One region of the Streptomyces sp. NPDC126497 genome, then DNA from elsewhere that is predicted to be linked to it. Evidence: riboswitches for the same ligand, from Rfam matches in the RefSeq annotation. Region 1 holds a riboswitch; each other region holds the start of a gene.

What was found. A riboswitch is a leader RNA that binds a small molecule or an ion and turns the genes downstream of it on or off. The one in region 1 is predicted to bind cyclic di-AMP.
Region 2: another riboswitch for cyclic di-AMP. It lies ahead of ABTY20_RS04600 (transglycosylase SLT domain-containing protein); the one in region 1 lies ahead of ABTY20_RS31160 (M23 family metallopeptidase).
Region 3: another riboswitch for cyclic di-AMP. It lies ahead of ABTY20_RS28240 (M23 family metallopeptidase); the one in region 1 lies ahead of ABTY20_RS31160 (M23 family metallopeptidase).
Region 4: another riboswitch for cyclic di-AMP. It lies ahead of ABTY20_RS24200 (M23 family metallopeptidase); the one in region 1 lies ahead of ABTY20_RS31160 (M23 family metallopeptidase).

The regions. Positions count from the first base shown of each region.
Region 1 covers NZ_JBEORT010000118.1:9,829-17,307, forward strand. Annotated here, with positions in the region: gene ABTY20_RS31145 (MBL fold metallo-hydrolase) at 1-302, opposite strand, end outside; gene ABTY20_RS31150 (GNAT family N-acetyltransferase) at 336-854, opposite strand; gene ABTY20_RS31155 (SGNH/GDSL hydrolase family protein) at 851-1,636, opposite strand; gene ABTY20_RS31160 (M23 family metallopeptidase) at 1,843-2,769, opposite strand; cyclic di-AMP (ydaO/yuaA leader) riboswitch at 2,774-2,936, opposite strand; gene ABTY20_RS31165 (alpha-galactosidase) at 3,251-5,326, opposite strand; gene ABTY20_RS31170 (tyrosine-protein phosphatase) at 5,498-6,295, shown strand; gene ABTY20_RS31175 (DUF6126 family protein) at 6,320-6,448, opposite strand; gene ABTY20_RS31180 (helix-turn-helix domain-containing protein) at 6,445-7,068, opposite strand; gene ABTY20_RS31185 (aspartate aminotransferase family protein) at 7,151-7,479, opposite strand, start outside.
Region 2 covers NZ_JBEORT010000005.1:13,292-20,770, forward strand. Annotated here, with positions in the region: gene ABTY20_RS04585 (glycosyltransferase family 2 protein) at 1-881, opposite strand, end outside; gene ABTY20_RS04590 (GNAT family N-acetyltransferase) at 894-1,979, opposite strand; gene ABTY20_RS04595 (HAD family hydrolase) at 2,187-3,059, shown strand; gene ABTY20_RS04600 (transglycosylase SLT domain-containing protein) at 3,023-3,502, opposite strand; cyclic di-AMP (ydaO/yuaA leader) riboswitch at 3,506-3,677, opposite strand; gene ABTY20_RS04605 (polyprenyl synthetase family protein) at 4,237-5,247, shown strand; gene ABTY20_RS04610 (LolA family protein) at 5,489-6,709, shown strand; gene ABTY20_RS04615 (ABC transporter ATP-binding protein) at 6,752-7,479, shown strand, end outside.
Region 3 covers NZ_JBEORT010000092.1:5,005-12,483, reverse strand. Annotated here, with positions in the region: gene ABTY20_RS28260 (HAMP domain-containing sensor histidine kinase) at 212-1,213, shown strand; gene ABTY20_RS28255 (response regulator transcription factor) at 1,243-1,902, shown strand; gene ABTY20_RS28250 (dihydrofolate reductase family protein) at 1,973-3,106, shown strand; tRNA gene ABTY20_RS28245 (tRNA-Met) at 3,170-3,243, shown strand; cyclic di-AMP (ydaO/yuaA leader) riboswitch at 3,534-3,691, shown strand; gene ABTY20_RS28240 (M23 family metallopeptidase) at 3,704-4,723, shown strand; partial or broken gene ABTY20_RS28235 (PrsW family intramembrane metalloprotease) at 4,821-6,204, opposite strand; gene trmB (tRNA (guanosine(46)-N7)-methyltransferase TrmB) at 6,238-7,092, opposite strand; gene lhgD (L-2-hydroxyglutarate dehydrogenase) at 7,209-7,479, opposite strand, start outside.
Region 4 covers NZ_JBEORT010000065.1:31,451-38,929, forward strand. Annotated here, with positions in the region: gene ABTY20_RS24185 (bifunctional acetate--CoA ligase family protein/GNAT family N-acetyltransferase) at 1-2,082, opposite strand, end outside; gene ABTY20_RS24190 (HPr family phosphocarrier protein) at 2,254-2,535, shown strand; gene ABTY20_RS24195 (GntR family transcriptional regulator) at 2,689-3,384, opposite strand; gene ABTY20_RS24200 (M23 family metallopeptidase) at 3,574-4,347, opposite strand; cyclic di-AMP (ydaO/yuaA leader) riboswitch at 4,360-4,524, opposite strand; gene ABTY20_RS24205 (M16 family metallopeptidase) at 4,725-6,113, opposite strand; gene ABTY20_RS24210 (M16 family metallopeptidase) at 6,110-7,479, opposite strand, start outside.

The DNA.
Region 1 (7,479 bases):
CACGTCAGGCGCAGCCCCGTGGCGGGCGGGCGGGAGATGTCGGCGAGGGTGGTGGGGTGCACCGGGACGGCGCCCTTCGGGGCACGCCGGGACCGGGAGTCCTTGTCGAGGTAGATCCTCGCCAGGTCCCGCGTCGAGCCCGACGGGCGGATCCGGGCGGGACCCCCGGGGTTCTGGAAGACCCCGTCCCTGAAGTGCGGGGACCTGCGGATGCGCGCCATGCGCTCGCCACTCGGGTCCGCGCCGAAGGCCACGGGTCGCAGGGCGCGCGGCCCGGAGCTCTGGGAACGGGAACCGGCCACGGTACCTCCAGGTGGAGTCGGTCAGACATTCCATTATGTGCGGCCGGCCCGGCGCCGCGGTGCCGGGGGCGGCCGCGGCGGACGGAGCGGCTCGCGCACCATGAAGACGTCCACCGGGTCCTCGGCCTCGAGGGTGAATCCGTGCCGCTCGTAGAGGCGCCGGGCCGGACTGCCCCGCAGCACGTTCAGCCGGACGACGGCACCGTCGCGGTCGCACCGCCCCAGCAGCTCGCGCAGCACGCCGGAACCGATGCCGCCGCCCTGGAGATCCGGGGCCAGGTAGAAGTGCTCCAGCCGGCGGGCGTCCGCGGCCGGCCGCAGCGCCACGCAGCCGGCGAAGGCGCCGCCCACCTCGATCACCCACGTGCGGGCCGGGTCGAACCCGTCGCGCAGCCGCTGCCGCACCCGCCGCGGGTCGTACCGCCCGAGCCGTTCCAGGTCCGCCCGGAGCACCACGGCGCGCAGCCCGGCCACCGCCTCGACGTCCGACGCGGTCGCCGGCCGCAGCGTCCAGTCCGCCGTGGGCGCCGTCCCGTCGCGCGGGCCGCTCACGCCACCGCGGCGATGCGCACCTTGATGTCGTCCGGCGACAGCGTCCCCTTGGCGATCACGTGGTCGCCCGAGGACTCACCGCGCAGCCGGCGGCCGATCCACGGCACCAGGTAATCACGGGCCCACTGCACGTCGTCCCGCCGGATCTCGAGGGTGCCGCGGGGCGGCAGGGCCGGCCAGGGCTGTTCGGGATCGGCCGGGATCTCCAGGCCGAGGGCCTGCCCGGCGCGGAGCGCGACGCGGGTGTGCCCCTCCGGCGACAGGTGCAGCCGGTCGGCGTCCCAGGCCCTGCGGTCCTGGACGCTCTTGAGGGACCACAGGTCGAGCACCGGGCAGCCGTAGCGGTCGGCCACGGCCCGCACGTGCCCGTTGTACGTCGCGATCTTGCCGCGCAGGTGCTTCAGCAGGGGCACGCCCCGGGTGTCGAACCCGGTCGTCACCAGCACCGTGCCGGACGCGGCGGTGAGCGCGGCGATCGCCCGCTCGAACCGCTCGGCCACCTCGTCGGGGTCGCTGCCCGGACGGAGGATGTCGTTGCCGCCCGCGCAGAACGAGACCAGGTCGGGGGCGAGTTCGACGGCCCTCGGCAGCTGGTCCGCCACGATCTGGTCCAGTAGTTTTCCGCGCACCGCGAGGTTCGTGTACCGGAAGTCGCCTTCGGGCCGGAGGTCCGCGAGGAGCACGGCGAACCGGTCGGCCCAGCCGACGAACGCCCCGTCGGGGCCGGGATCGCCGACGCCCTCGGTGAAGCTGTCCCCCACCGCCACGTACGACCCGATCACTGCTCTGCTGTCACTCTTCGAATCGTCTGCCACAGCCGTACATGATTCCTCTTCGAATGTGACCTACGCGACCGTAAGGAAGGATTGACGCGCGGTGAGATAAGACACCCTCAAAATGTTGGCCAACTCCGGAATACGCCGCGGGCCGGCCCCGGGGATCGGGGGCCGGCCCGCGGCGCGCGTGCCAGGAAGGCGGCGTTGAGGGGTCAGCCGATGGAGACGCCCTTGGAGCGGAGGTAGGAGACCGGGTCCACGTCCGAGCCGTAGTCCGGGGTGGTGCGGATCTCGAAGTGCAGGTGCGGGCCGGTCACATTGCCGGTCGCGCCGGAGAGGCCGACTTCCTGGCCGGCGGTGACCGTCTGACCGGCCGAGACGGAGAGCGAGGACAGGTGGGCGTACTGGGCGTAGTAGCCGTCGTCGAGCTTGACGACGACCTGGTTGCCGTACGCGCCGCCCCAGCCGGCGGAGACGACGGTGCCGGCGCCGACGGCCTTCAGGGAGGTGCCGGTCGGGACGCCGAAGTCGACACCGGTGTGGTAGCCGCTGGACCACATGCTGCCGGCCACCTTGTAGGCGGTGCCGAGACCACCGGCGCCGGGCACCGGGGAGCTGTAACCGGAGGCGCTCGCGGCCTGGCCGGTGTCGGCGGCCTGGGCGGAGGCGTCCGAGGAGGACTCCTCGGCGGGCTGCTCCGGCTGCTGCGCGGCGGGCCGGGGGGCCTCGGCGGAGGAGGGCTCCGCCGGCGCGTCCGCGGCGGCCTCGCCGTCGACGGAGAGCTTCAGACCGGGGTGGATGAGCGACGGCTCGTCACCGATGACCTCGCGGTTGTCCGCGTAGAGCTGCTTCCAGCCGCCGTCGACGTGCTGCGCCTCGGCGATCTTCGCGAGGTAGTCGCCCGCCTTCACGGTGTACGTGCGGACCTCCCCGCCCTTCTCGGCGGCGGCCTGGCCGGCGTCGGCGGAGGCGGAGAGCGACTGGACGGTCCTCTCGGGGGCGGTCTGCGGCGTGGCGGCGTGCGCGCCGGTGGCGCCGAGGAGCGGCAGGGCGAGTGCGGCGCCGCCGGTCCCGGCGACGGCGATGGAGCGGGTGAGGCGCTGGGCCTTGGTACGGCGGTGCTTACCCTTCGCGGGCATGACGAATTCCTCTCCGGCGCCTACGAGGTGAGCTGTCGGGTGCGGACTGGAGATGCCCGGCCGCGTTTGCCGCGCGGCTTAACCCCGAGCCGTTCCGGGAACCGGAACAGGCGGTCGTGCCTGTGGGTCCCCCGCTCCTGCCGTGCACGGGTCAGTGTGTGCGGGCTCCGGGCGGCGGCAGGATTAGGCGTCCGTCCGGATCGGTGGCGAACGTAAGCGACCCGGACACCAGGGGACAAGCGCGAAGTTCACCCGGAACGGGTTCTTTCGTGATCCACAGGAGGAAATGGCGTCACCGGGCGTCAGCCGGGATTCCCTTTCCCTCGTGAACTGCCGTGCGGTTCACGGGAATTACGTGAGCATGCCGACAACACGTCGTCCCGGATATGACGATGCTCACGCACCCCTCCCCCATACTCCCTTCTTCCCGGGCACGTTGGGGTGAATCACCCCAATCGGACAGAACGCCTGAATCAGCGCATCACCGGCGCCTCAGCCGGAACACCGCCGCGTCCAGGTCTCCCCGCAGACCGGTGCGCAGCCCGTGGTGCAGCAGTACGGCACCTCGATGTGTTTCGCCGGTTTCGAGGCATTCGTACGAAGCGTCCGGGTCGAGGCCGCGCAGCCGGAGCGCCGGGACGGGCTCTCCGTAGTGCTGCGCCTGGAGGCAGGCGAGGACGACGGCCTCGTCGCCGAGGACGTACTGCACCGCGCTCAGTCCGCCCTCCGGCGGGCGCAGCCGGTACAGGTCGCCGCGCTGGACGGCGGGCCGGATCTCCTTGTAGAGCGCGACCCACTCCCGTGCCTCGGCGAGCTCCTCCTCGGTCCACCGCGTGAGGTCGCCGCCGACGCCGAGCACCCCGGCCATGGCGCTGACGAACCGGAAGCGCAGCGGACTGACCCGCCCGTTGAGCATCGCGTTCGGGCTGTCGGTGACCCAGGCGGCCATCACCCGGGCCGGATGGATCTGGCTGAAGCCGTGCTGGACGGCGAGCCGGTCCAGCGGGTCGGTGTTGTCCGAGGTCCACACCTGGTCGGTGCGGGAGAGGATGCCCAGGTCGATGCGGCCGCCGCCGCCCGAGCAGGACTCGAAGGCGACGTCCGGATGGGCCGCCCGCAGCCGGTCCAGCAGGGCGTACAGCCCGCGCACGTGGTCGGTCCACAGTCGCTGCGGGTAGGGGTCGTCCGGCCAGCCGGCGTCGGTGAAGCAGCGGTTGAAGTCCCACTTCACGTAGTCGACCGGGACGCCGGCGAGCAGCCCGTCGAGCCGCTCCCAGAGGTACTCCCTGACGTCCTCGCGCGCGAGGTTGAGCACGAGCTGGTTGCGGTACTGCGTGCGCCGGCGTCCCGGCTGGAACTGCACCCAGTCGGGGTGCGCGCGGTACAGGTCGCTGTCGGGGTTGACCATCTCCGGCTCGACCCAGATGCCGAACCGCATCCCGAGGCCGTGCACGTGGTCCGCGAGCGGCTTCAGGCCGCCGGGGAAGCGGTCGGGGTTGGGCGTCCAGTCGCCGAGCCCGGCCCGGTCGCTCGTACGGGCCCCGAACCAGCCGTCGTCGACCACGAACAGCTCGACACCCATCGCGGCGGCCCGCCGCGCCAGCGTCCGCTGCTGCTCCTCGGAGATGTCGAACCCGGTGGCCTCCCAGGAGTTGAACAGCACGGGCCGGTCCCGGTCCGCGTCCGGGACGACGTACGTCCGCTGGTAGGCGTGCCAGGCGCGGCTCGCGCCGCCGAAGCCGCCGTCGCTCCACAGCCCGGCGAAGACCGGCGTGACGTACGTCTCGTCCGTGCCCAGCACCAGCAGGCCGGAGTCGTCGTGGCCCGCGCCGCCGGTGATCTGCACGCGCGCGTCGGGGAGCTGGGCGACGCAGACGCGCCAGGACCCGGACCAGCCGAGGGCGCAGCCGTAGACCTCGCCGCGCTCCTCGGTCGCGTCGGTGTCGAGGGCGACCCAGGGCAGGTGCTGGTGTCCGGTGTGGCCCCGGCGGCTGCCGAGGACCTTCTCGCCGTAGGTGAGCGGGGAGCGGGTCAGCCGGGACTCGGCGGCCCAGCGGCCGTGCAGCTGGGACAGTCGCCAGTGCTCGCGCTCGGGCAGGGTCCAGGTGGCGGAGTCGGCGCGCAGGAGCTCGACCGCGGGGCCCCGGTTGTGCAGGGTCACCCGGCGCTCGACCACGTCGTCGCACATCCGGTAGTGCAGGGTGACGGTCAGGTCGCCGTCACGGAAGCGGAGGCGGAGCTCACCGTCGTCGGTCCCGTCGTGGCCCTCGAAGGCCCACTCGGTGCCGCGCCGCCCCTCGGCGGTGCGCACGGACAGGGCGGGCCGGACGAAGCGCGGGCCGCCCTCGACCGGGTACTCCTCGCGCCCGTCGAGGCGGGACTCGAACGGCCAGTCGTCCGGCAGCGGACGCGCGGCCAGGGCCTCCGCGTCGGCGAGTGCGATCCGCGCGCCCCAGTGCAGGTGCACCAGCTCGTCGCGGTCCGTGACGTGGACCGCGTAGCTGCTGGCCGGGCCCGACAGGAGCCATGTACGACCGTCTTGGGAGACCTGCGTCACCGAACCTCCAACAGACCCGAACAGATGCGATCAGACACCAACATCATCGGGGGTGTGGGGGCGGCCGGGCAATGCCTGTGGAGAACTCATTGTCCCAGGCAGGCATGTCGTATCGTCGAGTGACGCCCGTCGACGAGCCCCGCCGGCGGCGCCGACCGGGAGGAGTCCTTCGTGACGCAGCAGGTGCCGTCGACCGAACCCGAGCTGGCCGGGGTGCGCAACTTCCGCGACGTGGGCGGGCTGCCGACCGTCGACGGCCGGCGGGTACGCCACGGGGTGCTGTTCCGCAGCGGCCATCTCGCCCACGCGACCCCGGAGGACACCGCCTTCCTGTCCTCGCTCGGGCTGCACACGGTCTTCGACTTCCGCAACGCGGCCGACCAGAGGCTGGAGGGGCCGGACGTCGAACTGCCGGGCGTGCGCAACGTGAACCTGCCGCTCAGCGACCCGGCCGACGGTGCCGAGTTCTGGAAGATGGTCCGCGACGGCGACCTGGAGCAGCTGCGTTCGATCCTCGCGGACGGCAAGGGTGCGGAGCGGATGATCAGCTCCTACCGCCTGACCATCAGGCAGCGCACCGCGGAGCACGCCCAGGTGCTGCGCTCGCTGGCCGAGGACAGCGTTCCCGTGCTGATGCACTGCGCGGCGGGCAAGGACCGCGCGGGACTGTCGGTGGCGGTGACGCTGCTCGCGCTGGGCGTCGAGCGCGACGCGATCCTCGACGACTACCTGAAGTCCAACGCCAAGCACCGCCGCTACAAGGTGCGCCGCAGCGGCAGCTCCCCCTCCGCCTACTCCCCCGAGGTCATGGAGCTGCTCAACCCGCTCTTCGACGCGCGCGCGGAGTACCTGTCGGCCGCCTTCGAGGCCATCGAGGAGACCTGGGGCGGTGTGGACCCCTACCTGGAGCAGGCACTCGGCCTCACCCCCGGGACCCGGGAGCGGCTGCGCGAGCGCCTGCTCGACTGAGACGGGCGCCCACGCCCCGGGCGCCTACTTCTTCGGGGCCACCTCGAAGAGGAAGTAGATGAAGGCGGCGAAGAGGTGCCCCACCGCGACGTAGACGAACAGCCGCACCCACAGGGCCCGGGGGAGCTTGTCTTCCATGTCTTTGCCGGTCATGTCGCGTCTCCGTGGATCGGGCCCAGGCACAGTGCGGCCGTGGGGCTCTGCAGCAGGGTGTGGACGAACAGCAGCTCGACCCCGTCGGGGTCCTGGGCGGCGATGCGGTGCGGGGTCAGCGAGTCGAAGTGGGCGCTGTCCCCCGGGGCGAGCCGGTGCAGGGTGTCCCCGAGGCGCAGCCGCAGCCGCCCCCTGAGGACGTACAGCCACTCCTCCCCGGGGTGGACGCGCACGATGTCGCCCTGGGAGCCGTGCGGCACACGGACCCGCAGGGCCTGCATGCCGCGTCCGGCGGCGCCGGCCTGCCAGTACGTCCAGCCGCCCGCCGCCGTGGGCTCCATGTCGGCGGCGCGCACCACGGCGTCCCGGTCGGGGGCCGCCTCACCGAGCAGCTCGGAGACCGTCGTACCGTAGGTGCGGGCGAGGGAGAGCAGCATGGGCAGTGAGGGCTGACGCTGCCCGGTCTCCAGCCGGGAGAGGTGGGCCGGCGACAGACCCGCGTCGCGGGCGGCGGCCTCCAGGGTGAGGGAGGCGCGTCGCCGCAGGGCCCGCAGCTGTGGCGCGACCGCGGGGAGCGCGTCGGCCGGTTCGGCCGGCGGTCCGGTCTCGGAGGGGCTCATGCCCCCATTCAGCCCGATGTTTGCCCCTGAGGCAATTCTCTTGCCCGAGAGGCAAAAGGGGCGGGCCCCGCGCGGCCCGGGTTCAGCGGTCGGCGACGGCCTGCCGCACCAGCGTCCTGCCGAACTCCCACACCAGGCCGCCCTCGTGGGCGTCGTCCATCACCGCGGTGAAGGCGGTCACGAACCGGTCCACGTCCGCCTCGTCGATGATCAGCGGCGGGATCAACTTGATCACCTCCAGGTGGTCGCCGGAGACCTGGGTGAGGATGCGGTGCCGTTGCAGCAGCGGCACGACCACCATCTGCGCGAAGAGTCCCTTGCGGGCCGCCTGGAGCACGGCCCAGCGGGAACGCAGCCTCAGCGACCGGGGCCGGCCGAACTCGATGCCGATCATCAGGCCCCGGCCGCGGA
Region 2 (7,479 bases), on a different contig from region 1:
CCCCGGGCGGGCGTCCCGGTGCCGGTGGCCGGGTCGAAGCCGCCGACGGCACGCAGCACCTCCGTGCGGAAGGCCATGTTCGCGCCGGAGCCGAAGCGGCCCGCGGTGAAGGGGAACAGCGGCTCGTCGCGGGGCGGGTCGCCGGGATCGTACGTCGTCGGTGTGAAGCCCTTCGCGAAGCCGCCGTGGCTCTCCAGCAGGACCTGGGCCGGGGTGCGCAGCCGGGCGGGCAGGATCAGTCCGGTGACGCAGCCGAGCCGGGGGTCGGCGGCGAACGGCGCGGTCAGCTCGGTGAGCCAGTGGGGATCGGCGACCACGTCGTCGTCGGTGAAGGCGACCACCTCGCCCCGGGCCGCCGCCAGCCCCCTGTTGTGCGCGACGGCGAGCCCGGGCACCGGCTCGCACGCGTACCGCACCCGCTCGCCGTACGCGCGCTCCACCAGCTCGCGGGTCCCGCCGGTCACCGGCGCGTTGTCGACGACGACGACCTCGAACCGCGGATGCTCCTGCGCGAGCAGCGAGTCCAGCGTCCGGGCGAGCCGCCCGGCCCGCTCCCGGGTGGCCACGACGACCGAGGCGTACGGCGGCCCCCCGCCGTCCCCCGCGGCCTCCGCCACCGCGGCGTCCCCCGCCACCCCGGCGGCCGCCCGCGTCAGCACGGTCCGCGGGTCCGCGCCCTCCGGCACCCGCGCCAGCAGGGTCCCCACCGGGCGGCCCGCCCGTCTGACCAGTAGGAACACCTCGCCGTGGGTCACCGGGGGGCTGCCCGGGCCGGGTCTCGGCGCGGACTCGTCACCGTCCAGGTCCAGTTCGGCGACCTGTACCGCGCCGATGGCCAGGAACCGCCGTATCTCCTCCTGCGTACGCGCTCTGCGGAACACCCGTCCCCCTCCTCACGACCGGCGCAGCCGTGCCGCGCCCTTCAGGGTCCGCGCCGCCAGCGCCGCCAGGCGCGGACGGGCGCGGACGAAGCCGTGCGCGCGGCGCGCGGGCCCGCGGCCCAGCCGGTGCAGCGCGGCGCCCACCCCCGGACGGGTCGCCGCCCCCTCGTACACGGCGAGTTCACCGGTCTTCAGGGAGTCCTTGTACGCGGCCGGACCGCGTCCCAGGTCGAGCATCCCGATGCCCTCGGCCGCCGCCGCCTCGGCCATCCGCAGGTGCAGCACCAGGCCGGGCGAGTACGTCGCGAACTTTGGGTCGTACGCCGGGAACCAGCAGGCCAGGACGGACGCCGACCGCAGTCCGAAGTGCGCGGCGACGGGACGCTCCCCGGCGTACAGGACCGACAGCGCGCCGGTGCACTGGGCGGCCCGGGTCCCGGCCAGCCGGCCCACGAGCCGGACGATCCACTCCCGCGCGAACCGGTCGCGCCGTCCGGTCCTGCGGTACTGCGCCGACTTCCACTCCATGAGCGCGCGCAGCGCCGCCGGGTCGCGCTCGTCGAAGACGAACCGCACGGCCCCGGCCCGGCGGCCCAGCCTGCGCTCCTTGGCCAGCGTGGTCCTCAGGAACTTCGGCGACCGGGTGCGCAGCACCGACTCGTACGCCGCGTAGCCCTTCCCCACGTCGACGACGTAGGTGGCGTGCTCCTCGGCCGCGTACGGCACGAACAGCCCCTGGCCGGCCTCCAGGTTGTCGAAGACGAAGCTCGACACCGAGCAGGCCCGCAGCAGTTCGGCGGTCTCCGGGGCGACACCGGGAGCCAGGACCGCGCCCTGGCAGTCCGACACCCCGAGTCCGATCGCCCGCCCCTGCCCCAGCGCGCCCCGCTCGTACGGCAGGAAACCCACCGGCTGCGCACCCTCGTACAGCACGGCGACCCGGGCCCGCGGCCGCACCCGGGCCACGGCGACGCTGAACTCCGGTTCCATGAACGGGTTGCGCGGTGCGTCCGTCGCGGCACGCAGCTCCCGCCAGCGCTCCCGCTCCCCCTCGCCGAGCTCCCCGGGCCCCAGCACGCGCACGCGTCCACCGCTCACCCGACCCCCCGATCAAGTCCCCCCTGGGCCCTTGGAAGGTACCGCCCGGGACCGGGCGGACGGTAGATAGCGGACCATGTTCTTGCCAAACGGGGAAAGAGTCCTGAACCGGTCCTTACCTGGCGTCCGAAGAAGGGGAAACGCATCGAAAGCGAGCGGAAACGGGCATGGCGAATCGGACCGTCGGGTTGTCCGTATTCTCTGATCATGGCCGCACCCACCGCGTACTCACTCATCGCCACCGACCTGGACGGGACGCTGCTGCGCGGCGACGACACCTTCTCCGACCGGTCCCTCGCCGCGCTCGCGCGGGCGGAGCGGGCCGGCGCGCGGCACCTCGTGGTGACGGGGCGCCCGGCCCCCAGGGTGCGGCCGCTCCTGGACGACCTCGGCTGCACGGGGCTCGCGGTGTGCGGCCAGGGCGCGCAGGTGTACGACGCCGGCGCGGACCGGCTGCTGTGGTCGGTCACGCTGGACCGGGAGCTGGCGGAGGCCGCGCTCGGCAAGATCGAGGCCGAGGTGGGGGAGGTGTGCGCCGCGGTCGACCAGGACGGGGTCGACGGGCTGACGCTGATCGAGCCCGGCTATCTGATGCCGCACCCGACCCTGCCCGCGGTGCGCGTCGAGCGGCGCGACGAGCTGTGGGACCGGCCGATCAGCAAGGTGCTGCTGCGCCACCCGGACCTGTCCGACGACGCGCTGGCGGCGGCGGCCCGGTCGGTGGTCGGCTCCCTGGCCACGGTCACCATGTCGGGGCCGGGCACCGTGGAGCTCCAGCCGTGCGGGGTGACCAAGGCGACGGGGCTGGCGCTGGCCGCCGAGCACCTGGGGCTGGGCCCGGCGCGGACGATCGCCTTCGGCGACATGCCGAACGACGTCCCCATGTTCGACTGGGCGGCCCGCGGCGTCGCCATGGCCAACGCGCATCCCGAGCTGAAGGCGGTGGCGGACGAGGTCACCGCGTCGAACGAGGACGACGGCGTGGCCGTCGTCCTCGAGCGGCTGTTCGGCGGGGCGACGGCGCTCGCCCGTCAGCGGGTGGCTCAGTACGCGCCGAAGACGTTGTCGATGGAGCCGTAGCGGTCGGCGGCGTAGTTGCAGGCCGCCGTGATGTTCGCGACCGGGTCGAACGGGTCGAAGGCGGTGCCGGGCACGTGGTAGGCCGCGAAGGTCGGGTCGATGATCTGCAGCAGGCCCTTCGACGGGGTGCCGGCGGCGGCGTTGGAGTCCCAGTTGTTGATGGCGTACGGGTTGCCGGAGGACTCGCGCATGATGTTGCGGTGGATGCTGTCGTAGCTGCCCGGGATGCCGTTCTGCGCCATGACGTCCAGCGACTCGCGGATCCAGCCGTCGAGGTCGTCCGGGTACGCCGTCACGGAGCCGGCGGCGGTCGTCGTCGGCTCGGTGGTGGCCGCGGAGGCGCCGGTCGCCCCGAACAGCGGCAGGGCGACCACGGCGACGCCGGCGCCGGCGACGGCGAGGGAGCGGGCGAGGCGGCGGCGGTACTGACCGGAAGCAGGCATGTCTGGGTTCCTCTCCTACGCCTGCGAGGTGAGCTGTCGGGTTCGGGCGGGAGAGTGCCCGGCCGTGCCCCTGCGGGCATGGCTTCACCCCTAGCCGTCCCGGCGCGGTGTCCGGTCCGGCGGCTTACCTGGGTCCCCCGCTCCTGCCGTCGTGAGTGATCGTCGTCGGTTGATGCGGGCGGCGGCAGGATTAGGCGTCCACCCGGCAGGCCCGGAACGTATGCGAGAGGAGATGTCGGGAACAAGTCCGGGAATCACATAAGACGCCTTTTGATCTTGGAATGGGCGTTTTGCGGCACTTGATCCTTCATGGGTATCGAGGGCCAACTCGGCCGCCGGTCAAGGGGGATGGGGAATGGCGGCCCGTGGCGGGGGTACCGGATCGTGCGTGACCCACTTCACGGGGGGCCGGTCGCGAGTGCATTTCTCGCCAAGAGGAATGAAGCCGGTGTTTACGGCAAATCGGGCGTCGGGGCGGGCAGGATGGTCCGCGTGGCGAGACGGGGTCCGGGGAGCGGGGCGAGAGGCGGGTTGCCGCGTCCTGGAAAGTCGTGGAATGTCCGTTGTGGTCGATGCGTGAAAGCGATCCGGCGCCGGCCCCGCGCCGCCCTGCCCGTAACCCCGGGCGCTGGCGGTGATCGAAACGTGACCGGATACGCTGACTTGAGTGAGGGCAGCGACCTATCGACATTCCGTGTAATCGCCAGTGGACACCAGCAGACAGGAGACCCCTCGTGACCGTCGTCGGGCCGTTCGGGCTGAGCGTGCGGGACCAGGCTCTGGAGGCCGATGTCCAGGCCGGGATGACGGCTGTCGAGGAAGGGCTGATCGAGGCCACCAAGAGTGAGGTCCCCTTCATCACGGGGGCCGCCCAGCACCTGGTGCGGGCCGGCGGCAAGCGGTTCCGTCCCCTGCTCGTGATGCTCGCCGCCCAGTTCGGCGACCCCTACGCGCCCGGCGTCGTGCCCTCGGCCGTGGTCGTGGAACTCACCCATCTGGCCACGCTGTACCACGACGACGTGATGGACGAGGCCGAGGTGCGGCGCGGCGTCGACAGCGCCAACACCCGCTGGGGCAACTCCGTCGCGGTCCTCACCGGCGACTTCCTCTTCGCCCGGGCCTCGCACATCCTGGCCGACCTCGGCCCGGAGGCCGTGCGGGTGCAGGCCGAGGCGTTCGAGCGGCTGGTCACCGGGCAGATCCTGGAGACCGCGGGACCGCAGGACGGCCGCGACCCGGTCGACCACTACCTCGACGTGCTCGGCGGCAAGACCGGCTCCCTGGTCGCCGTCTCCTGCCGCTTCGGCGCGATGATGTCCGGTGCCGACGAGACGGTCGTGGACGTGCTCACCCAGTACGGCGAGCGGCTCGGCGTCGCCTTCCAGCTCGCCGACGACGTCCTGGACATCGCCTCCGACTCCCACGAGTCCGGCAAGACGCCCGGCACCGACCTGCGCGAGGGCATCGCCACCCTGCCCGTGCTGCGGCTGCGCGAGCGGGCGGCCCGGCTGGGCCTCGCCGAGGACATCGCCCTGTGCGAGCTGCTCGACTCCGACCTCACCGACGACGCCCGGCACGCCGAGGCGCTGCGGCTGCTGCGCGCCCACCCCGCGCTGGAGCAGGCCCGCCGGGACACCGTGCGCTACGCCGAGGAGGCGCGCGCGGCGCTGGCCCCGCTGCGGGAGTGCGAGGCCAAGAGGGCGCTCGTGCAGCTGTGCGACGCGGTGGTGCACCGCGCGGGCTGAGCCGGCCCGGACCCCCGCACGACCCCTACGGGGCGGGGGAGGGAACCGTCCCGCGTGTCATACCCCAGCAGTACGGGGAGTTGCGTCCGGAGGCTGACGAATCCGTCCGCCGGATTTGGTCGGATGGACCACGACGGACAACACCACTTCTCACCGGTTCGGGTGAGAATGGCGGCTCAGAGCGGAACTGGTGTGAGGACACGAGACGGAAGCCGCCGCCGACCACGGAGGTAGGGCACACATGGCACCGTACGAATCCGAGAAGACGACGACCGCGGGGGAGGCGGCCGGCGCGCCGGGAGCGGGACGGCGCAGGGCCGCGCGGTACCTCGTCCCGGTCACCGTGATGGGAGTGGCGGCCGCGACCATCGGCCTCGTCCCCGCGCTCGCCGACTCCGGCGACCCCGACCTGCCGGAGATCACCGCCGCGCAGCTCATCGAGAAGATCGCGCAGTCGGACGTCGAGCGGCTGTCCGGCACGGTGAAGATCACCACGGACCTCGGTCTGCCGAACCTCGGCGGACTGGAGAACGGCCTCGCCTCCGGCGCCCTGGGGCAGGGCGAGGAGGGCGGCTCCTCGGCCGACCCCTCCGCCAAGCTCACCGAACTGGCCTCCGGCACGCACACGCTGCGGATCGCGGTCGACGGCCCGGACCGGCAGAAGCTGTCGCTCCTGGAGAACGCCGCCGAGTACAGCCTGATCCACAACGGCGAGGACGTCTGGGGGTACGACAGCGCGTCCAACGAGGTCTACCACGGCACGGTCGACACCTCCGGCGAGGACCGGGGGCAGCGGCCCCCCGCCACCCCGGAGGACTTCGCCGAGGAAGCGCTGAAGGCGGTCGACGACACCACGTCCGTGACCGTCGACGGCACCGCCCAGGTGGCCGGACGGGACGCGTACAAGCTGGTCGTCGAGCCGAAGCGGGCCGGTTCCACGGTCGGCGCGATCAGCATCGCGGTCGACCACGAGACGGGCCTGCCGCTGAAGTTCACCCTCACCCCGGCGAGCGGCGGCGCGGCCGTCGTGGACGTCGGCTTCACCAAGGTGAGCTTCGACCGGCCCGACGCGTCGACCTTCGCGTTCGCCCCGCCCAAGGGCGCGAAGGTGACCGAGGAGGGCGCACCGGAGCGCTCCGGGAAGCCGGGGAAGCCGGAGCGGGGCCCGAAGTCCGAGGAGGACCTGGCCAAGGGCCTCGACGGGACGAGGACGATCGGCGAGGGCTGGAACACCATCGTCGCCTACGAGGACGGCACCGGCGCCGGCCTGCCCACCGGTGACACCGGCGGCGACCTCGACGGCTTCCTCGGCTCGCTCGGCGACCGGGTCGAGGGCGGGTTCGGCACCGGCACGGTGTTCAGCACCCGCCTGGTGAACGCCCTGATCACCGAGGACGGCAAGGCCTACGTGGGAGCCGTCACCAAGGACGCGCTCGTGAAGGCGGCCGACGCGGGGAAGTGAGGACCCGGAAACCTCACGACGCGACAGGGAACGAGGGAGCCGATGGGCGAGGCGTCCGCCACGGAGCGGGAACGGCGTGACGGGCAGGCCGCGGACGACGGTGCCGTCATCGTCACCCGCGCGCTCACCAAGCGCTACCGCGGCGGGCAGCTCGCCGTCGACGGCCTGCACCTGACCGTCCCGGCGGGCAGCGTCTTCGGCTTCCTCGGCCCCAACGGCTCCGGCAAGACCACCACCATCCGCATGCTGATGGGCCTGATCGAACCGACCTCCGGCACGGCGCACGTCCTGGGGCACCCCGTGCCGCGCTCCGCGCGCGCCGTGCTGCCCCACGTCGGCGCCCTCATCGAGGGCCCGGCCCTGTACGGCTTCCTCTCCGGCCGGGACAACCTGCTGCGCTACGACGCCGCCGACCCGACCGCCGATCCGCGCACCCGCCGCGCCCGCGTCGCCGCCGCACTGGACCGGGTGGGCCTCACGGCCGCCGCCGGCAAGAGGGCGAAGGCGTACTCCCTCGGCATGAAGCAGCGCCTCGGTCTGGCGGCCGCCCTGCTCCAGCCGCGCCGGCTGCTCGTCCTGGACGAGCCCACCAACGGCCTCGATCCGCAGGGCATGCGGGAGATCCGCACGCTGGTGCGCGAGCTGGCCTCGGACGGCACCACCGTCTTCCTCTCCTCCCACCTGCTCGACGAGATCGAGCAGGTGTGCACGCACGCCGCCGTGATGGCCCGGGGCCGACTGATCACCCAGGGCCCGGTCGCCGAGCTGGC
Region 3 (7,479 bases), on a different contig from region 1:
CCCCATTCCCCCCGGGGGGCCGGTGCGTACGCGGACCGTCGGGACGACCGGGTTCCGGTGGGAAATGGGGGTTGTCACGGATGGCGCGGGGCCCGTCCGGCGCACACGCTGGAAGGGACGGCCCGCGCCGCGCCCCCGGACCGCGGGCCGTCGGCTCCCCCTCCGCGCGGGGAGCCGTGGCGAGCGGCCGACGGCGAGGAGGCGGTACCGGGTGCCTCTGTTCTGGCGGATCTTCCTGCTGAACGCCGTCGTGCTCATCACCGCCACGGCCCTGCTGCTGGGACCCGTCACGGTGTCCACCCCGGTCCTGCTCACCGAGGCCGCGGTCCTCACGGTGGGGCTGGCCGCCATGCTGGTGGCCAACGCGCTGCTGCTCCGCGTGGGGCTCGCCCCGCTGCAGCGCCTCACGCGCGCCATGGCCACCACCGACCTGCTCCGCCCCGGGCACCGCCCCGCGGTCGGCGGGCGGGGCGAGATCGCCGAGCTGATCACCACGTTCAACACCATGCTCGACCGGCTGGAGGACGAGCGCGCCACGAGCAGCGCCCGCGCCCTGTCCGCGCAGGAGGCCGAGCGCCGTCGCATCGCCCGCGAGCTGCACGACGAGGTCGGCCAGTCCCTCACCGCCGTGCTGCTCCAGCTCAAGCGCGCCGCCGATCACGCCCCGCCCGGCCTGGACGAGGAGCTGCGCCAGGTGCAGGAGACCACCCGGGCCGGTCTCGAGGAGATCCGGCGCATCGCCCGCCGGCTGCGCCCCGGGGTGCTGGACGAGCTCGGGCTGGCCAGCGCGCTCAAGGCCCTCGCCACCGAGTTCGGCGGGCCCGGCCTGAGCGTCCAGCACTGCCTCGACGCGGACCTGCCCGAGCTGGACCGGGAGTCGGAACTGGTGATCTACCGGATCGCCCAGGAAGGCCTCACCAACATCGCCCGCCACAGCCGGGCCCGCCGCGCCGAGCTCGCCCTGCGCCGGGCGCCCGGCGGTGTCGAACTCAGCGTGCGTGACGACGGCCGCGGCATCGGTGTCGCCCAGGAGGGCGCCGGCATCCGCGGGATGCGGGAGCGCGCCCTGCTGGTCGGCGCCCGCCTGACCGTGGACCGCGGCGCCGACGGCGGCACCGAGGTGCGCCTGGCCGTTCCCGTCCCGGCCCGCTTCCCGGCGCACGCCCTCGTCCCCGTACACGGCTCCGCGCCCGCCCACGCCCCGCCCCCGTGACCGAAGCCCCCGACCGGAAACGCTGAGACATGACCGACCCGGCCCCCACCCGCATCCTGCTCGCCGACGACCACGCGCTGGTCCGCCGGGGGGTCCGCCTCATCCTGGACGGCGAACCGGACCTGACCGTCGTCGCCGAGGCCGCCGACGGTGCCGAAGCCCTCGAACAGGCCCGTGAGCACCGCCCCGACCTGGCCGTCCTCGACATCGCGATGCCCCGGCAGACCGGTCTGCAGGCGGCCCGTGAGCTCTCCCGCGGTCTGCCGGACACCCGCATCCTCATCCTGACCATGTACGACAACGAGCAGTTCTTCTTCGAGGCCCTCGCCGCCGGGGCCTCGGGCTACGTCCTGAAGTCCGTCGCCGACCGCGACCTCGTCGAGGCCTGCCGCGCCACCATGCGCGGCGAGCCGTTCCTCTACCCCGGCGCCGTCAACGCCCTCATCCACAACTACCTCGACCTCGCGCGGGAGGGCCGCGCCCTGCCGGCCAAGGCGATCACCGACCGGGAGGAGGAGATCCTGAAGCTGGTCGCCGAGGGCCACACCTCGCAGCAGATCGCCGCTCTCCTGGTCATCAGCCCCAAGACCGTGGAGCGGCACCGCGCCAACATCCTGGCCAAGCTCGGCCTGAAGGACCGCCTGGAGCTCACCCGGTACGCCATCCGGGTGGGGCTGATCGAGCCCTGAGCCGGCGCACGGGCCCGCCCGGCCCGTTGTCAGACTGGACTCCCACCCCCGCCCCACCCGGAGTGCGCCGATGTCCCACCCGTACGTCCTGCTGTCCGCCGCCGTCTCCCTCGACGGCTGTCTGGACGACACCGGCCCCGACCGGCTGCTGCTGTCCGGTCCGGCCGACTTCGACCGGGTCGACGAGGTACGGGCATCCGTGGACGCCATCCTGGTCGGCGCCGGCACGATCCGCGCCGACAACCCCCGGCTGCTGGTCAACTCGCCCGAGCGGCGCGCCGCCCGTCTCGCCGAGGGCCGGTCCGCGTACCCGCTCAAGGTCGCCGTCAGCGGCTCCGGCGACCTGGACCCGGCGGCCCGGTTCTGGCACACCGGCGGCGAGAAGGTCCTCTACACGACCGACGAAGGCGCCGAGCGCGCCCACGCCCTCGGCCTCGCCGCCGACGTCGTGCCGCTCGGGGCCGCACTCGACTGGCGGCGGCTCCTGGAGCACCTGCACACCGGGCGCGGGGTGCGGCGGCTGATGGTCGAGGGCGGCGGCACGATCCACACCCAGCTCCTCACCGAGGGGCTGGCCGACGAACTCCAGCTGGCCCTCGCCCCGCTGTTCGTCGGCGATCCGCGGGCACCCCGCCTCTTCGGCCCCGGCGCCTACCAGGGCGGCCGGCTGCGACTGGTCGAGACCCGCCCGGTCGGCGACGTCGTCCTGATGCGCTACGAGCCCACCGCCCCCGGTTCCGGCCCGCTGCCCTCCGCCGCCGACCACCACTGGCTGGCCCTCGCCTGCGAGCTGGCCGCCGCGTGCCCGCCCTCGGAGACGGCGTTCAGCGTGGGCGCGGTCGTGGTGGCCGCCGACGGCACGGAACTGGCGCGCGGCCACTCCCGGGAGGGCGGCGACCCGGTGGTGCACGCGGAGGAGGCCGCGCTCGCCAAGGCCGACCCCACGGACCCCCGGCTCGTCGGCGCCACCGTGTACTCCAGCCTGGAGCCCTGTGCCCGCCGCGCGTCCCGGCCGGCGCCCTGTGCCCGGCTGATCCTGGACGCGGGGGTGCGGCGGGTGGTCACGGCCTGGCGCGAGCCGGACACCTTCGTGCCGGGCGCCGACGGCAGTGGTGTGCTGGCCTCCGGGGGCGCCACCGTCGTCGTCCTGCCCGAGCACGAGGACCGGGCCAAGGCACCCAACGGCCATCTGCTCGGCCGCTGAGAGCGGGCCGCCGATCATGGATGTGCGCCATGTCCCGCACATGGCGTACACTGGTCTCAACGACGCGGGGTGGAGCAGCTCGGTAGCTCGCTGGGCTCATAACCCAGAGGTCGCAGGTTCAAATCCTGTCCCCGCTACTGAAGGCCGAGGGCCGGAATCCAAAGGATTCCGGCCCTCGGCGTTTTCCGTTCCCCCCCCCCTCACTGAACGTGAGCGGTTCACCCCGCAGTGCATAACGAATGACACACCGTCAGAAGTCGGCCGCCATGCGGAGTGCGGTCAACTCGCCCGTTTTTGGCCGCTCGTGAGACGTAAGTCCAGGGAGAAATCGTTAACGATCAAGAGGAACGGCTTGGAATCCGGCCCTCGCGTCTATTAACGTTCGATAACGCAGCGCGGTCGTCCCAGCCGTCACAGAAGGCGGCTCCGTGCGCACGCGCCGAATCCCGCAAGGGAACCGGGGAACCACCACCATGGGGTGAATCGCGTGAATACCGCCGTGGCGACACGGCGCGTATACGCGCGTAGGAGACCTTCCCGCTCCGAACCCGTCAGCTAACCCGGTAGGCGGAGACGGAAGGAAAGGAGCGCGCCCACGTGGCGTCCAACCCGCCTGCCCCCGAGGTCCCCTTCAAGCCGGGCGACACCTTCGCCTACGGCGTCGGCCGCACCGACGAGGGCCCCTTCGAGGAGTGGAACCCGACCGCGGAGTCCGTCCGCCCCGTACGCGGCCGGCATCGCGTCTCCAAGCAGCGCGGCGGGGGACTCGCCCGCAGCTCCACCGTCCTGGGCGTCGGCGTCATAGCGGCGGTCGGCGCCGGCGGCATGGCCAGCGCCCAGACCGGCAAGCCGCCGGTGTCGATCTCCATGCCCGACCTCCCCAGCGTGGGTTCCCTCCTCTCCGACGAGGAAACGCCCAAGGGCTCGGCGACCCCCCTCAGCACCCTCGGCATGACCGCCGACGACACCGAGCAGGGCACCGCCGACGCCGGTGAGGCGCTGCGCGCCCGGATCATGGCGCAGGTCGAGCAGCAGCAGGACCAGGCCGAGGCCAAGGCCGCCGCCGAGGCCGTCGCCGCCGCCGAGAAGGAGGCCGCCGAGGCCGCCGTCAAGGCGGAGAAGGAGGCCAAGGACAAGGCCGAGGCCGCCAGGAAGAAGGCGGAGGAGGAGGCCGCGAAGAAGGCCGAGGCCGAGCGCCTCGCCAAGCTGGCCAAGCAGTACGCGCTGCCGACCTCCTCGTACACCATCACCTCGACCTTCGGGCAGGCCGGCGCCTACTGGTCCTCCGGCCACCACACCGGCCTCGACTTCGCCGCCCCCACGGGCACACTGATCAAGGCCGTGCACACCGGCACGATCACCTCCGCCGGCTACGAGGGCTCCTACGGCTACAAGACGGTGCTCACGCTCGACGACGGCACCGAGATCTGGTACGCCCACCAGTCCTCCATCAGCGTCAGCGTCGGCCAGAAGGTCAACACCGGCGATGTGATCGGCCGCGTCGGCGCCACCGGCAACGTCACCGGCGCCCACCTCCACCTCGAGATCCACCCCGGCGGCTCCGCCTCGGGCATCGACCCGATGGCCTGGCTGCGCGGCAAGGGCCTCAGCATCTGAGCGAACGGGCCCTCCCGCCCCGGACCCCGGCAGTCCCGACGGCGCCCCCCCACGTCAGGGCTGCCGGTCAGGTGTTTCCAGGGGCGGCCCGGGTCCGTCAGGGCCGGTGGGCGTTCGGGTCGTACGCGGCGTACGGATTCCCGTGGGCGAACGGTCCGTACGGCGGCTGCCCGTAGGCGGACCGTCCGTACGGCGGCTGCCCGGGGGCGGGCCGCACGTGACCGCCGTACACCGCCCGCGGCGCCGCGGCGGCCGGGAACCGGGGCGCGGTCGCACGGGCCGCGTGCTCCAGGGCCGGCCGGGCCGCCGCCCGCCGGTGCCACAGCTCCAGCAGCAGCTCCCGTTCCCGCGTGACGAAGTCCGGCCCCGCCCGTCCGAGGCGCCCCCGGTGCCGCAGGGACGCCAGCGACGTCGCGTACGCCTCGTACGCGGTGACCGACCGCGCCGCCGCCCTTCCCGCCGCAGCGGCGCGCGTACTGCCGGGCGAGGCGCCGCGCCCGCATCGAGCCCAGCGCGAACGGCTCCGCCGGATGGAGCCATCCGGCGGCCGCGTACGCGGGCAGTTCCGCCCGCACGGTCCGCAGCTCCCGCTGCCGCGTCCACACCACCAGCCAGGTCAGCAGCCCGAACACCGGCACCATGAACGCCGCGTACACCGCGAGGAAGCCGTACCGGCCGAGTGCCGAGGAACCGTTCCACAGCGCGTGCACGCCCATCGCGAGGAGCAGTCCGCCCAGCGGCAGCAGCACCCGCCGGATCCGCTGCCGGTCCGTGGACAGCGCGGCGGTACCGAAGCCGATCCCGGTGAGCACGGTGAACAGGGGGTGCGCGAACGGCGCCATCACGACGCGGACGAAGAAGGTGGCCGCGGTGACCGAGGCGATGCCGCTGTCGCCGGTGAGCTGGTCGGTTCCGAAGGCGGTGCCGAGGTAGAGGATGTTCTCGGTGAACGCGAAACCGGTGGCGGTGACCCCGGCTATCACCACGCCGTCGAGGATCCCGGTGAAGTCGCGTCTGCGGAAGAGGAACACCAGCAGGACGGCCGCGGCCTTCGCGGACTCCTCCACGACCGGTGCCACGACCGTCGCGCCCAGCGTGTCGGCGCCGGTCGGGTCGGCGGTCGCCGTCGCTATCCACCGGGTGGCGAAGCTGTTCGCGACGATCGCCATCAGGGCCGCCGCGCAGGCGCCCCAGGCGAAGGAGAACAGCAGGTTCCGCCAGGGGCCCGGCTCGACCCGGTCCAGCCACCGGAAGGCGGCGACGAGCAGCGGTACGGGCAGGACGGCGAGGCCGAGCCCGACCAGGAACCCCCGCGTCCCGGTCTGCTCGCGCACCAGCGCGAGGATGACCAGCCCGGACAGTGCCAGCAGCGTGACCAGCGCCCCGTGACGCACCCGGGGCCGCTGCCACCAGTGCGCGTGCCGCGGCGCTCCGCCGGGGACGGGTCCGGGAGGCGCCGGGTACGGGGGGCTGGTGGCCACGGGATCGACCCTCACGAGACGGGACGGGCGGTGTCAGACGCGGTCCGCGGCCTGCTCGTCCAGCGGTACGCGGCGGAAGAGCAGGTCGTTCACGACGTGCCCCTTCTCCAGCCCCTGCCCCTCGAAACGGGTGAGCGGCCGGAAGGCGGGACGCGGCGCGAAACCGCCGTCCGGCTGCGTGTTCTCGAAGTCGGGGTGCGCGGTGAGCACCTCCAGCATCTGCTCCGCGTACGGTTCCCAGTCGGTGGCGCAGTGCAGCACCGCACCCGGCGCGAGGCGGGTCGCGGCGAGGGTGAGGAACTCGGGCTGGATCAGCCGCCGCTTGTGGTGCCGCTTCTTCGGCCAGGGGTCGGGGAAGTAGACGCGCAGCCCGCCGAGGGCGCCGGGGGCGATCATCTCGCGCAGCAGGATGATCGCGTCGCCGTTGCCGACCCGCACGTTGGTCAGCCCGAGCCGGTCGGCGAGGTTGAGGAGATTGCCCTGGCCGGGGGTGTGGACGTCCACGGCGAGGATGTTGGTGGCCGGGTCGGCGGCGGCCATCCGCGCGGTGGCCTCGCCCATGCCGAAGCCGATCTCCAGGACGACCGGGCCGTCGTTGCCGAAGAACTCCGCGAGGTCGAGCCGCCGGCTGCCGTCGATGTCGAAGCCCCAGGCGGGCCACAGCCTCTGCAGGGCGTCCGCCTGCCCGGCGGTCACCCGGCTGCGGCGCGGCTGGAAGCTCCGGATCCGCCGCTCGAAGTGCGACCCGGCGGGATCGGCCTTCGGCCCGTCCGGGAACCGGGGCTCACCCTTGGTCCGGGTGTGCCGGACGGGCACCCCGGACGTGTGCGGCGCGTCCTGGCCGGAGGCGGGACGGAGGGCTTCGGAAGCGTTAACGGTGTCAGACACAGTGCCTCCGATTTTACGGGGAGCGGATCCCCGGCCCGGAGCGGAACCGGGGAGCCCGTGCGGAGCCGGAGGGACGGCCCGGTACGGCCGGCCCCGGCCCCGTCCCGCCCGAAGGGTCAGCGCCCCGCCGCCCCCAGTGCCGTCAGCGCCCGCCGCGCGACCTCGCGGCCGATCGGCAGGGACGCCGTCGCCGCCGGCGAGGGGGCGTTCAGCACGTGGACCGCGCGGGGGGTCTCCTGGATCAGGAAGTCGTCGGCCAGGGTGCCGTCCCGCAGCACCGCCTGGGCCCGCACCCCGGCCGGCGCCGGCACCAGGTCGTCCTCCCGCACGGCGGGCAGCAGTCGGCGCACGGCCCGGGTGAAGGCCTCCTTGGACAGCGAGCGGCGC
Region 4 (7,479 bases), on a different contig from region 1:
CTCGGGCACCTTCCCGGGCTCGGCGGCGTCCCGCCGCCACTGCGCGTACGCGACGGCCTGGGCGAGCGCCCGGACGGCCCGCTCGGAGGCGGGGTAGGCGGGGATGAGGTGGGCGCCCTCGGGAGGTACGACGGGGGCGGGCGGGCCGTCGCCGCCGGCCGCGCGGGGCGTGGCGTCCGCCGCCCGGGGCGCGGTGCCGGAGGGCGGCTGCGGTGCCGTGCTCGTCGCCGCCGACAGCGCCTCGGCGAGGCCGCCGAGTTCCACGTGGACCACCAGGACGGGCTTGGACGGGGTCGCGGCGGCGGCCGAACGCAGGGCCCTTGCCAGGGCCGCGTCGCCGACCGAGCCCTCCCCCACCGCCGGGATCGCGGTCACGACGACCGCGTCGCTCGTGTCGTCGGCCAGCGCGCGGGAGAGCGCCGCGTGGAAGTCCGCGGCCGAGGCGGCGGTGGTGAGGTCCTGCGGGGGGTGCGGACGCAGTCCTTCGGCGAGGCAGGCGTCGTAGGTGAGCAGGCCCAGGGACTCGGAGTTGCCGAGGATCGCCACCCGGGGTCCGGCCGGCAGCGGCTGGCGGGCGAGCAGCAGGCCCGCGTCGACCAGTTCGGTGATGGTGTCCACGCGGATCACCCCGGCCTGCCGCAGCAGCGCGGAGACCGTCGCGTGGGGCAGCCGGGTCGCCCGTACGGCGTGTCCCCTGGGCCCCGCTCCGTGGCGTGCGCCCTGCACCACGACCAGCGGCTTCGCCGCCGCGGTCCGGCGGGCGAGGCGGGTGAACTTGCGGGGGTTGCCGATGGACTCCAGGTACATCAGGGCGACGTCGGTGTCGGGATCCTCGTACCAGTACTGCAGGACGTCGTTGCCGGAGACGTCGGCCCGGTTGCCGGACGACACGAAGGTGGACACGCCGGTGACGCCGGTGACGCCGCCGCCGCGCCGGTGCAGGCGGGACAGCAGGGCGACGCCGATGGCCCCCGACTGGGCGAACAGTCCGATCCGGCCCGGCCGGGGCATCTCGGGGGCGAGCGAGGCGTTCAGCCGTACGTCCGGGGAGGTGTTGATGACGCCGAAGGCGTTCGGCCCGATGATCCGCATGCCGTACGCGCGCGCCTGCCGCACCAGGGCGCGCTGGCGTTCGCGGCCGTCGGGACCGGACTCGGCGTATCCGGCGGAGACCACGACGAGTCCCTGCACGCCGTGCTCCCCGCACTCGGTGACGACCTCGGGGACGTGCTCGGCGGGCACCGCGACGACGGCGAGGTCGACGGGCCCGTCGATGTCCCGCACCGAGCGGAACGCGGCCACCGAGCCGAGTTCCTTCTCCCCTTCCCCCAGCGCCCTGTTCACGGCGTACAGCCGGCCGGTGAACCCGGTGTCGCGGAGGTTGTCGAGGACGCTGCGGCCCACCCCGCCGGGCGCGCGGCCGGCGCCGACGACGGCCACCGAGCCGGGGGCGAGCAGCCGCTGCACCGAGCGCGCCTCGGCGCGCTGCTCGCGCGCGTACTGCACGGCCATGGAGCGGTCGGTGGGTTCGAGGTCGAACTCCAGGCGGACCACGCCGTCCTCGAAGCTGCGCTTCTGGGTGTACCCGGCGTCGGTGAACACCTTGATCATCTTGTTGTTGGCGGGCAGCACCTCGGCCGCGAACCGGCGGATGCCGCGCTCCCGCGCGACGGCGCCGATGTGCTCGAGCAGGGCGGAGGCGACGCCCCGGCCCTGGTGGGCGTCCTGCACCAGGAAGGCGACCTCGGCCTCGTCGGCCGGCGCCGGGGCGGGCGTGCCGTCGGCGGCGATCCGGTCGTAGCGTACGGTGGCGATGAACTCGCCGCCCACGGTGGCGGCGAGCCCCACCCGGTCCACGAAGTCGTGGTGCGTGAAGCGGTGGACGTCCTTGGCGGACAGGCGCGGGTAGGGCGCGAAGAAGCGGTAGTACTTCGACTCGTCCGACACCTGCTCGTAGAAGCTGACCAGGCGCTCGGCGTCGTCCACGGTGATGGGGCGGATGCGCGCGGTGCCGCCGTCGCGCAGCACCACGTCGGCCTCCCAGTGGGAGGGGTACTCGTGCCGGTCCGACGAGGTCTGCATGGGCCCCAGAGTACGGCTCGCGTACGACAGCGGCGCGAGGCAGTCTGTGGTGGACGACGGCCGGGCCGGGGCCGCGGTCCGGCCGTCACCGGGAGCGGACGCCGCTCCGGGCACGCTTCACGATGTGGGAAACTGGTCTAGACAACCCTGAACAGCGAAGGGCAGCAACACATGGCTGAGCGCCGCGTCAACGTCGGCTGGGCCGAGGGTCTCCACGCCCGCCCCGCCTCCATCTTCGTCCGAGCCGCCACGGCCGCAGGCGTCCCGGTGACGATCGCCAAGGCCGGGGGCACCCCCGTCAACGCGGCCTCCATGCTGGCCGTCCTGGGCCTGGGCGCCCAGGGCGGCGAGGAGATCGTCCTCGCCTCCGACGCCGAGGGCGCGGACGCCGCCCTGGACCGTCTGGCGAAGCTGGTCTCCGAGGGTCTCGAGGAGCTCCCCGAGACCGTCTGAGCATTCACGGTCGCGGGAATCGTCCCTTCACCGGAATACCCGCCCGTGACACCGAAAGGCCCGCCCGGACCACCGGGCGGGCCTTTTCGATTCCCTTCCGGGGCAGCACGGAAAACCCCCGGAATTACTCCCTCTTTGTATACGGCACCCGTGTTAATTCCGGAGACCCGTCGTGTTTACGGCATGTTGCGATTTCCTCACGCGGTCCGCGCGGACGGCGCCGGAGGCGAACCGCAGACGGTGCGCGGCGCGCGTGCGCTCGGTGTGCAGCGCCGTGACGGACCGCGCGCGCTCGCCGTCGCCGCGCGCCACCGCGTCCACGATCGCACCGTGCTCCGCCCAGTGCTCGACCGGGTCGGACGGCCCCTCGACGGCGTACATCCAGGCGATCTTGTGCCGCAGCTGGGTCAGCGCCGACGTCAGCGCCGGGCTGCCGGTGGCCTGGGCGAGCGTCTCGTGGAACCAGCCGCCCAGGGAGCGCAGGTCGTCGCTGTCGCCCCGGCGGGCGCGTTCCCGACCCAGCCGGACCAGCCCGCGCAGCACCTTCAGATGGGCCTCGGTGCGGCGCTGGGCCGCGCGGGAGGCGCCGAGCGGCTCGAGCAGCACGCGCATCTCCAGCAGGTCGGCGGCCTCCTGCTCGGTGGGCTCCGCGACGCACGCGCCCGCGTGCCGCCGGGTCACCACGAACCCCTCGGCCTCCAGTGTGCGCAACGCCTCCCGGACGGGGACGCGGGAGACGCCGTACCGGCGGGCGAGGACCTCCTCGGTGAGCCGGCCGCCGCGCTCGTGGACGCCCGCGACGATGTCGTCCCGGATCGCCGTGCACACCGAGTGCGCGGGAATACGCATGACCGACCTCCGACTTAATCCCCGTGAAACGTCGACGATTGACGCGTGTTCCGTGACTCTATTGCAATCGGCGGGAATTTCCGAAGGGGGGCCGGAATCCATACGTATTTTTTGGACAGGCCTTCCCCGGAAACACCGGTGCCCCGGCTCGGGTGAGCCGGGGCACCGGGAAGCGGGCGGGGCGGCGGGTCAGAGGTTCACGCCGTGCGCGCGGAGGTAGGCGACGGGGTCGAGGTCGGAGCCGTACTCGGCGGTCGTGCGGGCCTCGAAGTGCAGGTGCGGGCCGGTGACGTTGCCGGTGGCGCCGGAGAGGCCGATCCGCTGCCCGGCGGCGACCTGCTGGCCCACCGAGACGGCGACGGACGACAGGTGGCCGTACTGCGTGTACGTGCCGTCGTGCATCTTGACGACGACCTGGTTGCCGTACGCGCCGCCCCAGCCGGCCTCGACGACGGTGCCGACGCCGACCGACTGGACGGGGGTGCCGCTCGCGGCGTGGAAGTCGACGCCGGTGTGGCTGCCGGAGGACCACAGCGAGCTGCCGGCCCGGTAACTGGTCGAGACGTACGAGCCGGGGATCGGGGAGACGAAGGTGTTGAGGCGCTCGCGCTCGGCCTCCCGGGCGGCACGCTCCTTCTCCGCGCGGGCCTTCGCGGCCTCCTCGGCGGCCTTCTCGCGCGCGGCCTCCTCGGCGGCCTTGCGCGCGGCGGCCTCGGCGGCCTCCCGGGCGGCCTCGTGCTGGGCGGCCGCCTGCGCGTCGATCCGGTCGGCGACCGCGTCGCCCAGGGTGACGACGGGGGTCAGGCCGGTCTGCGCGGCGGCGGGTTCGGCGGCGAGCGCGGGGGCCGCGAGGGAGCCGACGACACCGGTGGTGGTGAGCGCCGCGACGCCCGCCGCGCGGGCGGTGCCGCGCTGCATCCTGCCGGGACGACGGTGCTTGCCCGGGGCGCGGGTGAACGCCATGTACAGGCTGGTCCTTTCCTTCCCTCTCGCCTACCGGGTTAGCTGACGGGTTCGGAGCAGGAAGGTCTCCTACGGACCCCCTCGCGACACGCGCGGGCGTCCGATTCACCCCAGGGACTCAGGTGGGTCCCCGGCTCCCCTGGCTCGCGCCGTACGGGGACTCGGCGATGGCTGTCCGGTGCCGCGGGTGCGGCGCACTGCCCGACGAACAGCCCGGACGAAGCTAAGCGGGACCCCTTCCGATCCTCAAACGGATCCCGGTTTTTGTAGCGCATCCCACAGGGCAGACGGGCAACTTCCGCCCCGATTCGGGCATAAGAGGGCCCCGGTGACGTCCGCGTCACCGGGGCCCGGGCGCGCGTGCGCCCCGCCGCCCGCTACTCGGCGGCCACGACGGTGACTTCACCGATCCCGAGGGCCTCGACGGGCGCCTTGATCTGTGCCGCGTCGCCGACGAGGACGGTCACCAGGCGGTCCACCGGGAAGGCGTTCACCACGGCCGCGGTGGCCTCCACGGTGCCGGTCTCGGCCAACTGCCGGTACAGATCGGCCTGGTAGTGGTCCGGCAGGTGCTGCTCGACCTGGTCGGCCAGGGTGCTCGCGACGGCCGCGGCGGTCTCGTACTTGAGCGGCGCCACACCCACGAGGTTCTGCACGGCGACGTCGCGCTCGCCGTCGGTGAGCCCCTGCGCGGCGAGCGTGCGCAGCACGGTCCACAGGTCGTCGAGGGCGGGACCGGTGTTCGGGGTGTCGACGGAGCCGCTGATGGCCAGCATCGCCGCGCCCGTGCCGTCCGGGGCGGACCTGAGGACCTGTGCGAACGCCCGGACGCCGTAGGTGTAGCCCTTCTCCTCGCGCAGCACGCGGTCCAGGCGGGAGGTGAGGGTGCCGCCGAGGCAGTACGTGCCGAGCACCTGCGCGGGCCACACGCGGTCGTGCCGGTCGGGGCCGATGCGGCCGATCAGCAGCTGCGTCTGGACGGCGCCGGGACGGTCCACGATCACGACGCGGCCGGTGTCGTCGGCGACCACCGGGGGAACGGGCCGCGGCTGCGCCGGGGAACCGGTCCAGGCGCCCAGCGTGTCGCCGAGCAGCGCGTCCAGGTCGACGCCGGTGAGGTCGCCGACGACCACGGCGGTCGCCGTGGCGGGACGGACGTGCTTCTCGTAGAAGGCGCGCACGGCCGCGGAGTCGATGCCGGCGACCGTCTCCTCGGTGCCCTGGCGCGGGCGCGACATACGGGCGCTCGCCGGGAACAGCTCCTTGGAGAGCTCCTTGGCGGCACGCCGGGAGGGGTTGGCCAGCTCGTGCGGGATCTCGTCGAGGCGGTTGCGGACCAGCCGCTCGACCTCGCTGTCGGCGAACGCGGGCGCCCTGAGCGCGTCGGCGACCAGCCCGAGCCCCTTGGTGAGCCGGGAGGCCGGGACCTCCAGGCTGAGGCGGACGCCGGGGTGGTCGGCGTGCGCGTCCAGGGTGGCGCCGCAGCGCTCCAGCTCGGCGGCGAACTCCTCGGCGGAGTGCTTGTCGGTGCCCTCGGAGAAGGCCCGCGCCATGATCGTGGCGACACCGTCGAGACCGGCCGGCTCGGCCTCCAGGGGCGCGTCGAGGAGCACCTCGACGGCGACGACCTGCTGGCCGGGGCGGTGGCAGCGCAGCACGGTCAGGCCGTTGTCGAGCGTGCCGCGCTCGGGGGCCGGGAAGGCCCAGGGCGTGGCGTCGCCCGCCTGCGGCTGCGGGTGGAAGTCCATCGTGGCGAGCTCGGTCACTTCGCCGTCTCCTCGTTCTCGTCGGTGCCGGCGGCTGCGGCGGCGTCCTCGGCGTCCTCGGCTTCCGGGGCGACGGGCTCGTAGACGAGCACCGCGCGGTTGTCGGGGCGCAGGCGGGCCTTGGCGACCTCCTGCACCTCCTCCGCCGTCACCTCCAGGACGCGCTGCACGGCGGTCAGGGCGAGCTGCGGGTCGCCGAACAGGACGGCGTACCGGCACAGTTCGTCGGCGCGGCCGGCGACCGTGCCGAGCCGGTCGAGCCACTCGCGCTCCAACTGGGCCTGGGCGCGTTCCATCTCCTCCGCCGTGGGGCCCTCCTCGGCGAACCGGGCGAGCTCCTCGTCGATGGCGGCCTCGATGACCGGCACCTCCACGTCGCCGGACGTCTTCACGTCCAGCCAGCCCAGGGAGGGCGCCCCGGCCAGCCGCAGCAGGCCGAACCCGGCGGCCACGGCCGTGCGGTCGTGCCGCACGAGCCGGTTGTAGAGCCGCGAGGACTCGCCGCCGCCGAGGACGGTGAGCGCCAGGTCGGCGGCGTCGCACGCGCGCGTGCCGTCCTCGGGCAGCCGGTAGGCGGCCATCAGCGCACGCGCGGGGACCTCCTCCTCGACGACCTCGCGCAGCTGCTCGCCGATGACCTCGGGCAGCGAGCCGTCGCGGGGGGCGGGCTTGCCGTCGTGGGACGGGATGGAGCCGAAGTACTTCTCGATCCAGGCGAGCGTCCGCTCCGGGTCGATGTCGCCGACCACGGAGAGCACGGCGTTGTTCGGCGCGTAGTACGTGCGGAAGAACTGGCGGGCGTCCTCCAGGGTGGCCGCGTCCAGGTCCGCCATCGAGCCGATGGGCGTGTGGTGGTACGGGTGGCCCTCCGGGTAGGCGAGGGCGGTCAGCTTCTCGAAGGCCGTGCCGTAGGGGACGTTGTCGTAGCGCTGGCGGCGCTCGTTCTTGACGACGTCCCGCTGGTTCTCCATGGACTCGTCGTCCAGGGCGGTCAGCAGGGAGCCCATGCGGTCGGCCTCCAGCCAGAGGGCGAGCTCCAGCTGGTGGGCGGGCATGGTCTCGAAGTAGTTGGTGCGCTCGAAGCTGGTGGTGCCGTTGAGGGAACCGCCGGCGCCCTGGACCAGCTCGAAGTGCCCGTTGCCCTTCACCTGGGCGGAGCCCTGGAACATCAGGTGCTCGAAGAGGTGGGCCAGCCCCGTACGTCCCTTGACTTCGTGCCGCGAACCCACGTCGTACCAGAGGCACACCGCGGCGACCGGGGTCAGGTGGTCCTCGGAGAGCACCACGCGCAGGCCGTTGGCCAGGCGGTGCTCGGTCGCTGTCAGGCCGCCGGAGCCTGCCTGCGCTGTGGCCGTGTGACCCATGG